DNA from 3 places in the Amycolatopsis sp. NPDC102522 genome. Region 2 is predicted to be linked to each of the others. Evidence: riboswitches for the same ligand, from Rfam matches in the RefSeq annotation. Region 2 holds a riboswitch; each other region holds the start of a gene.

Region 1 (3,265 bases), on a different contig from region 2:
ATGGAGGAAACCCGCGCCGCTTTCACAAGCGCGCAGGGCCGTCACAGCGCGGCGGTGAAACCACCGAGAGATTCAAGAGGAGCGCCCCCGTGGCCAACATCAAGTCGCAGATCAAGCGCATCACCACCAACGAGAAGGCGCGTCAGCGCAACCAGGCGATCCGGTCCTCGGTGAAGACCGCGATCCGCAAGTTCCGCGAGGCGGCCGACGCCGGCGACAAGGCCAAGGCCCTGGAGCTGCAGAAGGACGCGGCCAAGAAGATGGACAAGGCCGTCACCAAGGGCGTTCTCCACGCCAACCAGGCCGCCAACAAGAAGTCCGCGCTCGCGAAGCGCGCGAACTCTCTCTGATCGGCTTTCGAAGGGCCCTTGCGACGCGAGTCGCAAGGGCCCTTCGCCATGTTCAGCGTCCTGTGCCGTGGGCGTCGACGACCTGCAGGACGGCACGTTCCAGCGCGTACTCGGGGTTGGCCGCCGCCCCCTTGACCTCGGCGTTGAGCCGGGCGACGACCCGCATCGCGGTGGCGAGACCGTCCTGACCCCAGCCACGGGCCTGCCCCTGCGCCTTGCGCACCTTCCACGGCGGCATCCCCAGCTCGCCCGCCATCTGGTTCGGGTTCCCGCGGCCGGCACCGGACACCCGCGCGATCGTCCGCACGGCGTCGGCGAGGGCGTCCGCGACCAGCACGTGCGGAACACCCAGCTGCATCGCCCAGCGCAGCGATTCCAGGGCCGCCGCCATGTCGCCCGCGACGGCCTTCTCGGCGACGGCGAACCCGTTCACGTCCGCACGGCCCCGGTGGTAGCGGCGGACCGCCTGCTCGTCGACCGTTCCACCGGCGTCCGCGACGAGCTGGGTCGCGGCCGACGACAACTCGCGCAGGTCCGAGCCGACGGCGTCGATCAGCGCGAGCACGGCCGCACCGTCGATCTTCCCGCCGACCCGGCGGACCTCGTTGCGGACAAAGGATTCCCGCTCGGCGGCCTTGGTCAGTTTCGGGCATTCGACGACCTCCGCCCCGGCCTTCTTCAAGGCCGCCGGAAGCGCCTTCGCGGCCTTGCTCCGGCCGCCTCCGCTGTGCACCACGACGAGCACGATGCCGTCGGCGGGCGCCTTGACGTAGGCCATCACCCCGTCGGAGAGCTCCTGCGAGATGTCGTGCGCGGATTCGAGGACGATCACCCTGCCCTCGGCGAACAGCGAGGGGCTGACCATCTCCGCGAGGGCGGGGACTGTGAGGTCCGACACCCGGATCCGGGTGAGATCCGCCGTCGGATCGGCCGCTTTGGCCGCGTCCGAAGAGGCGCGGATCGCGCGTTCGATCAGCAGCTCTTCCTCACCGAGAACCAGGACCAGCGGCGATGGGGCGGAAGCTTGCGTCGTCACGGTGACGATCCTGCCACTCCTCCTCTCGTGTGCTTTGTCCGGTGATGTGTTCCGGGCACGGTGGCCCCACCTGAGGCTCATGTCGTACGGTGTTGGCGAGGCGACGCGATCATGTGCGTGCCGACAATCGGATACCGCTCATCCAGAGGGGCAGAGGGAACGGCCCGATGAAGCCCCGGCAACCGGCGTCAGCCTGTCATCCCGCGATCGCGGGATAGCTGACGAACACGGTGCCAATTCCGGCCCGCCACGGCGGGGCAGATGAGGAAGGACCTCGCGATGACCGCAACCCTCGGCACGACCTCCACCACCAAGACCCCGGATCTCGGACCGGCTGTCGAACTGGTGTCGAAGGAAGAGGGACACCGGCAGCCGCTCGCCCCCGAATTCGTTTCCGCCGAGGACTTCTCGCCGCTCGAAGTCGCCTACGACTTCGGCCGCGTGCGCCGCGAGGACATCGAAGCCGGGCCGAAGAACATCTGGCGCTACAAGAAACTCCTTCCCGTTCCCTCGAACGTCGAAGAAATCCCCAACACCGAGCCCGGCGCCACCCGGCTCGTCCAGGCCGACAGGCTCGCGAAAGCGTTGGGCGTCAAGAAGGTCTGGGTCAAGGACGACACCGGCAACCCCACCCACTCGTTCAAGGACCGCGTGGTCGCCGTCGCGCTGGCGGCCGCGCGCGAGTTCGGGTTCGACGTGCTCGCCTGTCCGTCGACCGGCAACCTGGCCAACGCGGTCGCCGCCGCGGCCGCCCGCGCCGGCTGGCGGTCGGTCGTGCTGATCCCGAAGACCCTCGAGCGCGCCAAGATCCTCACCACCGCCGTGTACGACGGCGACCTGATCGCGGTCGACGGCAACTACGACGACGTGAACCGGCTCGCCACCCAGCTCGCGGCCGAGCAGGAGAGCTGGGCGTTCGTCAATGTGAACGTCCGGCCCTACTACTCCGAGGGCTCCAAGACCCTGGCCTTCGAGGTCGCCGAGCAGCTCGGCTGGCGGATTCCCCCGCAGATCGTGGTTCCGATCGCCTCCGGTTCCCAGCTCACCAAGGTGGACAAGGGTTTCCGCGAGTTCGGGCAGCTCGGCCTCGTCGACGAAACGCCGTACAAGGTGTTCGGCGCGCAGGCCACCGGCTGCTCCCCCGTCTCGGCTGCCTTCCGCGCGGGTCACGACGTCGTCCAGCCGGTCAAGCCGGACACGATCGCCCGGTCGCTGGCGATCGGCAACCCGGCCGACGGCCCCTACGTCCTCGACGTGGTCAACCGCACCGGCGGCGCGATCGAAGACGTCACCGACGAAGAGGTCGTCGAGGGTATCCGGCTGCTCGCCCGCACCGAGGGCATCTTCACCGAGACCGCAGGCGGGGTCACCGTCGCGACGGCCAAGAAGCTCATCGAGACCGGCAAGCTCAACCCGGACGAGGAGATCGTGCTCCTCATCACCGGTGACGGCCTCAAGACCCTCGACGCCATCGAGGACAAGGTCGGCCCGAAGGCCACGGTCGGCGCCTCGGCCGACGCGGTCCGCGAGGCTCTCGGCATCTGAGTTCCCGCCGGCCCGCCTCAAGAACGAGGCGGGCCGCGGGGCTCACCCCGGCGCACCAGGGCAAGACCCCGCGCGTCGGCGACGACAGCGGTGTCGCCGTCCGTGTCCGTCCTGGCGACGGAAGCACCGACGGCAGTCAAACTGTCCAAAGTGGACTTGTTCGGATGACCGTAAGGGTTTCCGGCACCGACGCTCACCAATGCGACCTGTGGCGCGACGGCGTTGAGGAAATCCGGTGCGGTGTAGCGGCTTCCGTGGTGCGGGACCTTCAAGATGTCGGCACGCAGATCGGCACCCTCGGCCATCAGATCGGCCTGCGCGGCGAGTTCGACGT
Region 2 (3,265 bases):
GGCGGCTGCCGAATACCGTGGCCGAGCGGGGCGGGGCCGAAAGACTGACGGTCGTCAGGGCGGACGCTCTGCGGATCACGGCGGAGGACTTGCCCGCGCGGCCGACGGCGCTCGTCGCGAATCTGCCGTACAACGTCGCCGTCCCCGTCGTGCTCCACCTGCTCGCCGGGCTGCCGTCGCTCACCAGCGGTCTCGTGATGGTCCAGACCGAGGTCGCGGACCGGATGGCGGCCGGTCCGGGGAGCCGGACTTATGGCGTGCCCAGCGTCAAGCTCGCGTGGTACGGAAAGGCGCGCAAGGTCGCCGCGGTGCCTCGCGCCGTGTTCTGGCCTGTTCCGAACGTGGACTCTGCACTGGTCGCTTTCGAACGGGGCGACGTGGTGTCGTCCGTGGAGCGTGCGCGTTTGTTCGCGGTGGTCGATGCCGCCTTCTCTCAGCGGCGGAAGACTCTGCGTGCGGCGTTGGCGTCATGGGCGGGCTCCGCCGAACGCGCGGGGGAGTTGCTCGAGAAGGCGGGTATCGACCCCAAGACCCGCGGAGAGCAGTTGGATGTTCATCAGTTCGCCCGGATCGCCGCGGCGGCGGGCTGACCACCTGTTGCAGGTGTGACCGGCACCGCGTGAACGCGAGTCGGCCGATGTCAGCACGAGTGCGTAAATCCTCTTCTCGATCTGCATGATCCACTCCTGTCTTAGCAGGCAGCGGCCTTGTCGTAGCACAAAGGTATCTGTTGCTGTCTCAAAATATGGACAGCAGTTCCTGTATTGTGGACGCGACCAGACGTGTGATCTGCGCCTACGTGCTTGCTTTCATCCAGTGGGATCGGTTTTACTCAGTAAGCCATCCCGAGCGACTGAGAGACCTGGCTCGCCGAAGTCGCAGCAACCACCCTCCACAGGGCAGGTGCTACCGCCAGGACCGATGGAGGCTGTGCCTAATGAACAGGGTCACCCACCCGCTCCTGCTGACCAGGCGACGTGTCGTTGATGAAGGTCGCCGCACGGTAAGTGCGTGTCGACGCTCCACCGTTACTGCCTGAGTCTTTTCCCTTACCTCTGAAACCCGTCCGTTTCCGGACGGTTACTCGGTGACGGTTGGCGCGCTCGAAAGAAGCGGCGCCCCATTTGCATGGAGCCTTTCGTGATCACTGTCGAAAACTTGTCCAAGTCCTTTCCCCTCAACGGAAATCCCGTCGTCGCCCTGCGCGATGTGAGCGTGGACATCCAAGCCGGCTCGCTGTTCGGAGTCGTCGGTCCGGCTGGCTCCGGCAAGTCGACCCTCGCTCGTTGCATCGGGCTTCAGGAGCGTCCCGACCGAGGCGTCGTCCGCCTCGACGGACTCAACACTGGGACCCTCGACGGCCGCCGGCTGCGCGAAATCCGCCGTCAGGTCGGTGTCGTGAGCACCAAACCGGAGTTGCTCGCTGAACGCACCATCGCCGGCAACATCGCGTCGCCACTCGAGCAGCTCGGCCTCGATGGGCCGCAGCGCCGTAACCGGGTCGGCAACCTGCTCGACCTGGTCGGGCTCACCCCGCGGGCGGGGCAGCGGCCGGGCGACCTGTCCGAGGGACAGCTGCGCCGGGTGGCCATCGCCAAGGCCCTGGCCGCCGGGCCGTCCGTGCTCTTGGCCGACGACCCGACCGCCGGTGTGGAGCCCGAGGAGTCCGGCGCGGTCCTGACCGTGCTCGACCGTGCGCGCGCCGAGCTCGGCGTCACCGTGCTCCTCACCACTCCCGACGCCGGTGTCGTTCGCCGTGTCTGCGACGACGTCGCGGTGCTGGAGGCCGGAGCGATCATCGAACGCGGATCCGTGCTCGACCTGGTCTCTGACCCGAACAGCCGGACCGCGCAGGCGCTGCTGCCCTCCATCGAGACCGGTCGGGCACAGGCTTCGAAGTACGACCGCGCGGTGGACGTCGTGCTTGTCGGCTTCGCGTCGGTCGGCGCGCTGCTGCCGGAAGCCGCCGGTCGCTTCGACGTCGAACTCGCCACCATCGGGGGCGGCCTGACCCGGATCGGCGACACGCCGGTCGGCCGGTTCCGCCTCGGTGTGCGGGGTGAGCGCGCGGACGCCGCACTCGCCTGGATCGCCGAACGTGGCGGCCACGTGACCCACCCGGTCCGCGGACCGCAGGGCGTCGCTGCCTGATTCCTCCACGAACGGGCCGCCTCGGACGAAATCCGTCCGAGGCGGCCCGTTCGTGTCTGACTCGTCTTTGTTCTCTTTTCTCCTGGTGGCGGCACAAGTGGAGCGGCCACGTAGGCTTGAGTCGTGCTCGCCGTCGTACCGCCCCCAGTAACCGTCAGGGTTCCCGCCAAGGTCAACCTGCACCTGGCGGTCGGTGACGTACGCCCGGACGGCTACCACGAGCTGGTGACCGTGTTCCAGGCGCTTTCGCTGACCGACGAGGTGACCGTCGCGATCACCGAGGACCCCGGCGTCGAGGTCTATGGCGAAGGCGAAGGGTCAGTACCGACAGGGGCCAACAACCTCGCTTGGAAGGCGGCACAGGCGCTGGCGGCCCACATCGGCAAAGCGGACGGCGAGTCCAAGATCAGGGTGGTGCTTCGCAAAGGAATCCCAGTGGCGGGCGGGATGGCCGGTGGCAGCGCCGACGCGGCCGCGACCCTGGTGGGCCTGGCATCGCTCTGGAAACTCGACATTTCCCGAGACGAACTGGCGGGTATCGCCGCGAAGCTCGGCAGCGATGTTCCCTTCGCTCTCTACGGTGGAACAGCGTTGGGCACCGGCAGGGGTGAGCAGCTGGTGCCGGTCTTGTCGAGGCATACGTTCCATTGGGTGCTGGCTTTCGACCAGCGTGGTCTTTCGACCCCGCGGGTTTTCGGCGAACTGGACAGGTTGCGTGAAGAAGGCAGCCCGCCGCGGATCGGTTCGCACACTCCGGTGGTAGAGGCGCTGGCGTCCGGTGATCCGCGGCAGCTGGCGCTGCTTCTCGGCAATGACCTGCAGGCGGCCGCTGTCTCATTGCGACCGGGGTTGCGCCGCACATTGCGGGCGGGAGTCAACGCGGGCGCGCTCGCCGGCACCGTGTCCGGGTCCGGGCCGACCTGCGCTTTCCTGTGCGCGGATGCCCAATCCGCCGTCGAGGTCGCCGCGGAGTTGTCCGGTGCGGGGGTCTGTCGCACGGTGCGCGTCGCGCACGGGCCGGTTCCCGGGGCCCGGCTGGTCGGCGGGGACGACGCGCCACGGCCGGCGCCGCCCCGGGTGCACGCGTGAGGGTGTCCGAAATGGACATCGACTA
Region 3 (3,265 bases), on a different contig from region 2:
TCGTGCTGACGCTGCTCCAAGGCACCACGCTGACCCCGCTCGCGAGAGTGCTCGGGCTGGCCCAGCACGCCGAACCGCACGAGATCGACGTCGACTCCGCGCCACTCGACGAGATGGGCGCGGAACTCCTGCAGGTCCGGATCAACTCCGGATCGAAGATGCACGGCGTCTACCTGGCCGAACTGCGGCTGCCGGTGGGCGCGACGATCAGCCTCCTCGTCCGCGACGGCACCGGCTTCACACCGAACAAGAACACCCGGCTCCAGGAACGTGACCAGTTACTCGTCGTGACCACCTCCGACGTCCGTGACGCGGCCGAACGACGCCTGCGGGCCGTCGACCGCGCCGGACGCCTCGCCAGGTGGAAGGGCGAATCCGGCCAATAGGTCACGAACCGGCGCCAGTCTTTCGTCGGTTGATCTCAGAAATTTTCTTACGTGTTGTTCCCTTTTGTACTCCTTTTGGATTACTTTCCCCGCAATCGACTCCATCGAATGGGTGAGTGTCGCGGGGTAAGGAGTACGCAAGGTGACGAAACTTCCTGCACGGTTCGCCGGTCTGGGGGCCGCCGCTGTACTCGTCGGGGTGGTTCTTTCCGCGCCGGCGGCGTCAGCGGCCGGCGCGTTCCCGGCGTTCGGATTGCCCTTCGACGCGGGCCAGTCGGTCTACTCGGCGGGGGTCCACTCCGACAACGGGAACTCCGGCGTGAAGAACGCCATCGACCTCAGCCCCGCCGACAAGAAGGTTCGCGCCCCGCTGGCGGGCACCGTCCGGATCCAGCACTGTGGCGGCGGCGACTGGGTGACCGTCGACCACGACGGCGGCTGGCGGACCGGGTACTACCACATGGAGGACATTTCGGTCACCGACGGCCAGAAGGTCGCCCCCGGCGACCTCCTCGGCCGGACCGGCAACGCGCTGCCCTGCGGCGGCAGCAGCACGGGCGCCCACGTGCACTTCACCCTGTGGACCCTGCCCGCGGCCGCCGCCAAGGGCGGGGACTCGCGCGACTTCGGTGTCGGCGCGGGCAACTGGAACGGCCTCTCCTACGACGAGGTCTCGACCAAGGTCGCCGATGCCCACGGCGAGGCCGTCGACGGCAAGACCTTCGGCGGCTGGCAGTTCACCGCGGGCACCGAGCAGTACTCGGGTTCCGCGACCGAGGTCTCTTCGCGTTCCGTCGTCCCGCTTCCCGGGCGATTCCGCGTCTGACCTCCCGTTGCCCGGCGCGGCGCGGCGCCGGGCAACGGTTCTTTTCGCTTGCGGAGTACGTGAGCGGCGTCTCAAGATGCGGACAAGGGGTGGCTTGATCGGCCGCCTATCCGCTAACTTCGTTCGTAGGTCACGAGTGTCAGCGTCAAGCCCCGGCTAGCTGACCGGCAACCCTCCTTCCGCGGTGGGGTGCCCCGGGTGAGGACCAGGCTCGTCGCGTGGTGCGACGGGCAAGCGCGGGATCCTCGTCGGGGTCCCCTGGCCCGGAGGATTGACGATGACTCTCGCTCTCGAACGCACCAGCACCCCCGTCACTGTCGCGGAAACCGTTGTGGAGCACGAAATCCCGACGGTGGCGTGTGCCGGTCTGCGGGTTCCGCTGGTCACCGGCGGCGACATCGGCTACGCGAACCTCGATCACGCGGCCAGCGCTCCCTGTCTGGACAAGGTGCGCGACGCTGTCGACGAGTTCCTGCCCTGGTACGCCAGCGTCCACCGTGGCGCCGGGTTCGCCTCGCAGGTCTCCACCAAGCTTTACGAGCGCACGCGCGGAATCCTGCGGGACTTCGTCGACGCGCGGTCGACCGATTCCGTCGTCTTCACCCGCAACACCACCGATTCCTTCAACCTTCTCGCGCGCAGCCTGCCGAAGCACACGTCGGTCGTCGTGTTCGACACCGACCACCACGCCGCGCTGCTGCCGTGGAAGGGCCCGAACGTCCGCCGGATCCAGACGCCGCGTACTCGTCTCGCCGCGGTGTCCGCTGTGGACGAAGCGCTCGCGGACTGCCCGCAGGGCCCGCGGCTGGTCGTCATCACCGGTGCCTCCAACGTGACCGGGGAACTGTTGCCGGTCAAGGAGATCGCCGCCGTCGCGCGGCGGCACGGCGCCCGGATCGCGCTCGACGCGGCGCAGCTCGCGCCGCACCGCAAGATCTCCGTGCGCAAACTGGACGTCGACTACATCGCGATCTCGGGGCACAAGCTGTACGCGCCCTTCGGTGCCGGTGCGCTGATCGGCCGCGCCGACTGGCTGCGCGCCGCCCAGCCGTACCTCGCCGGTGGCGGCGCGACGAAGCTCGTCACCCGCGACTCCGAAGACCTCGGCGTGGTCTGGAATTCCGGCGCCGAGCGGCACGAAGCCGGTTCTCCCAACACTGTCGGCGTCTACGCGCTCGGTGTCGCCTGCGAGACCCTGGCCGGGAACTGGGACGCGATCGTCGCCCACGAGGACGAACTGCTGGCGCGGCTGCGTCGCGGTCTCGCCGGTATCCCCGGTTTCGCCGAACTGCGGCTGTTCGACGCGCCTGTCGACAGGGTCGGCACGCTCAGCTTCGTCGTCGACGGCTTCGACCCGGGCTGGCTCGCCGCTGTCCTGTCCGCGGAGTACGGCATCGGCGTGCGGGACGGCGCGTTCTGCGCGCACATCGCGACCAAGCGGCTGATCTCCGCCGCCGGCTCGACCGGCCAGCAGGCCGTCCGGGTCAGCCTCGGTCTCGGCAGCACCGCCGAGCACGTCGACAGGCTCGTCCTGGCGCTGCGCCAGATCGTCGCCCGCGGCGCGCGCTGGCAGTACGAGAAGCCGGAAGGCCGCTGGGTGCCGGAGAACGATCCGCGGGAACTTCCCCCGTTCTGCGCCTGACCCACTACCCTCACCCCGCATGGGGAACGAGCGACCGCGTTACTGGTTTCCATTGGCACTACTGGGATTCGCCCAACTGGCGGTAGTGGCCTTGTCCGTCGGTTCGAGCCGATCAGAGGGGTGGTTCGCCTACGCGCCCAACCCCGGCCCGGGGCGGTATCAAGCGCTCTACGGCGTGGAGATGAGCAGGGAGGCCGGGGAAGCCGTCTCGGTCGTCGGCATGAGCCGGATGGACAACTGGCTGTTCGCCGTCCTCGCCGTCTACCTCGGCACGGTGCTGTTCTACACGATTCGGGCGAAGACCATGCCGTGGTGGAAGGTCGCCGCGATCGCCGTCGGCGGGCTCGTCGCCATCGTGCTGGCGGATCTGGTCGGTTTCTGGGAATTCGAAATAGACGGCGACGCGCGCAG

Evidence for each region. A riboswitch is a leader RNA that binds a small molecule or an ion and turns the genes downstream of it on or off. The one in region 2 is predicted to bind S-adenosylmethionine.
Region 1: linked by a shared signal. The riboswitch ahead of thrC (threonine synthase) and the one ahead of ACZ6YV_RS09415 (methionine ABC transporter ATP-binding protein) in region 2 are both predicted to bind S-adenosylmethionine.
Region 3: linked by a shared signal. The riboswitch ahead of ACZ6YV_RS28485 (aminotransferase class V-fold PLP-dependent enzyme) and the one ahead of ACZ6YV_RS09415 (methionine ABC transporter ATP-binding protein) in region 2 are both predicted to bind S-adenosylmethionine.

Annotation. Positions count from the first base shown of each region.
Region 1 is NZ_JBVJLY010000012.1:47,664-50,928, reverse strand. Features, by position in the region: gene rpsT (30S ribosomal protein S20) at 90-350, shown strand; gene holA (DNA polymerase III subunit delta) at 403-1,386, opposite strand; SAM riboswitch class I at 1,522-1,654, shown strand; gene thrC (threonine synthase) at 1,666-2,931, shown strand; gene ACZ6YV_RS26245 (ComEC/Rec2 family competence protein) at 2,949-3,265, opposite strand, start outside.
Region 2 is NZ_JBVJLY010000002.1:750,483-753,747, reverse strand. Features, by position in the region: gene rsmA (16S rRNA (adenine(1518)-N(6)/adenine(1519)-N(6))-dimethyltransferase RsmA) at 1-590, shown strand, start outside; SAM riboswitch class I at 838-928, shown strand; gene ACZ6YV_RS09415 (methionine ABC transporter ATP-binding protein) at 1,141-2,151, shown strand; gene ACZ6YV_RS09410 (4-(cytidine 5'-diphospho)-2-C-methyl-D-erythritol kinase) at 2,275-3,240, shown strand.
Region 3 is NZ_JBVJLY010000014.1:52,458-55,722, reverse strand. Features, by position in the region: gene ACZ6YV_RS28495 (potassium/proton antiporter) at 1-386, shown strand, start outside; gene ACZ6YV_RS28490 (M23 family metallopeptidase) at 529-1,212, shown strand; SAM riboswitch class IV at 1,341-1,455, shown strand; gene ACZ6YV_RS28485 (aminotransferase class V-fold PLP-dependent enzyme) at 1,490-2,854, shown strand; gene ACZ6YV_RS28480 (hypothetical protein) at 2,874-3,265, shown strand, end outside.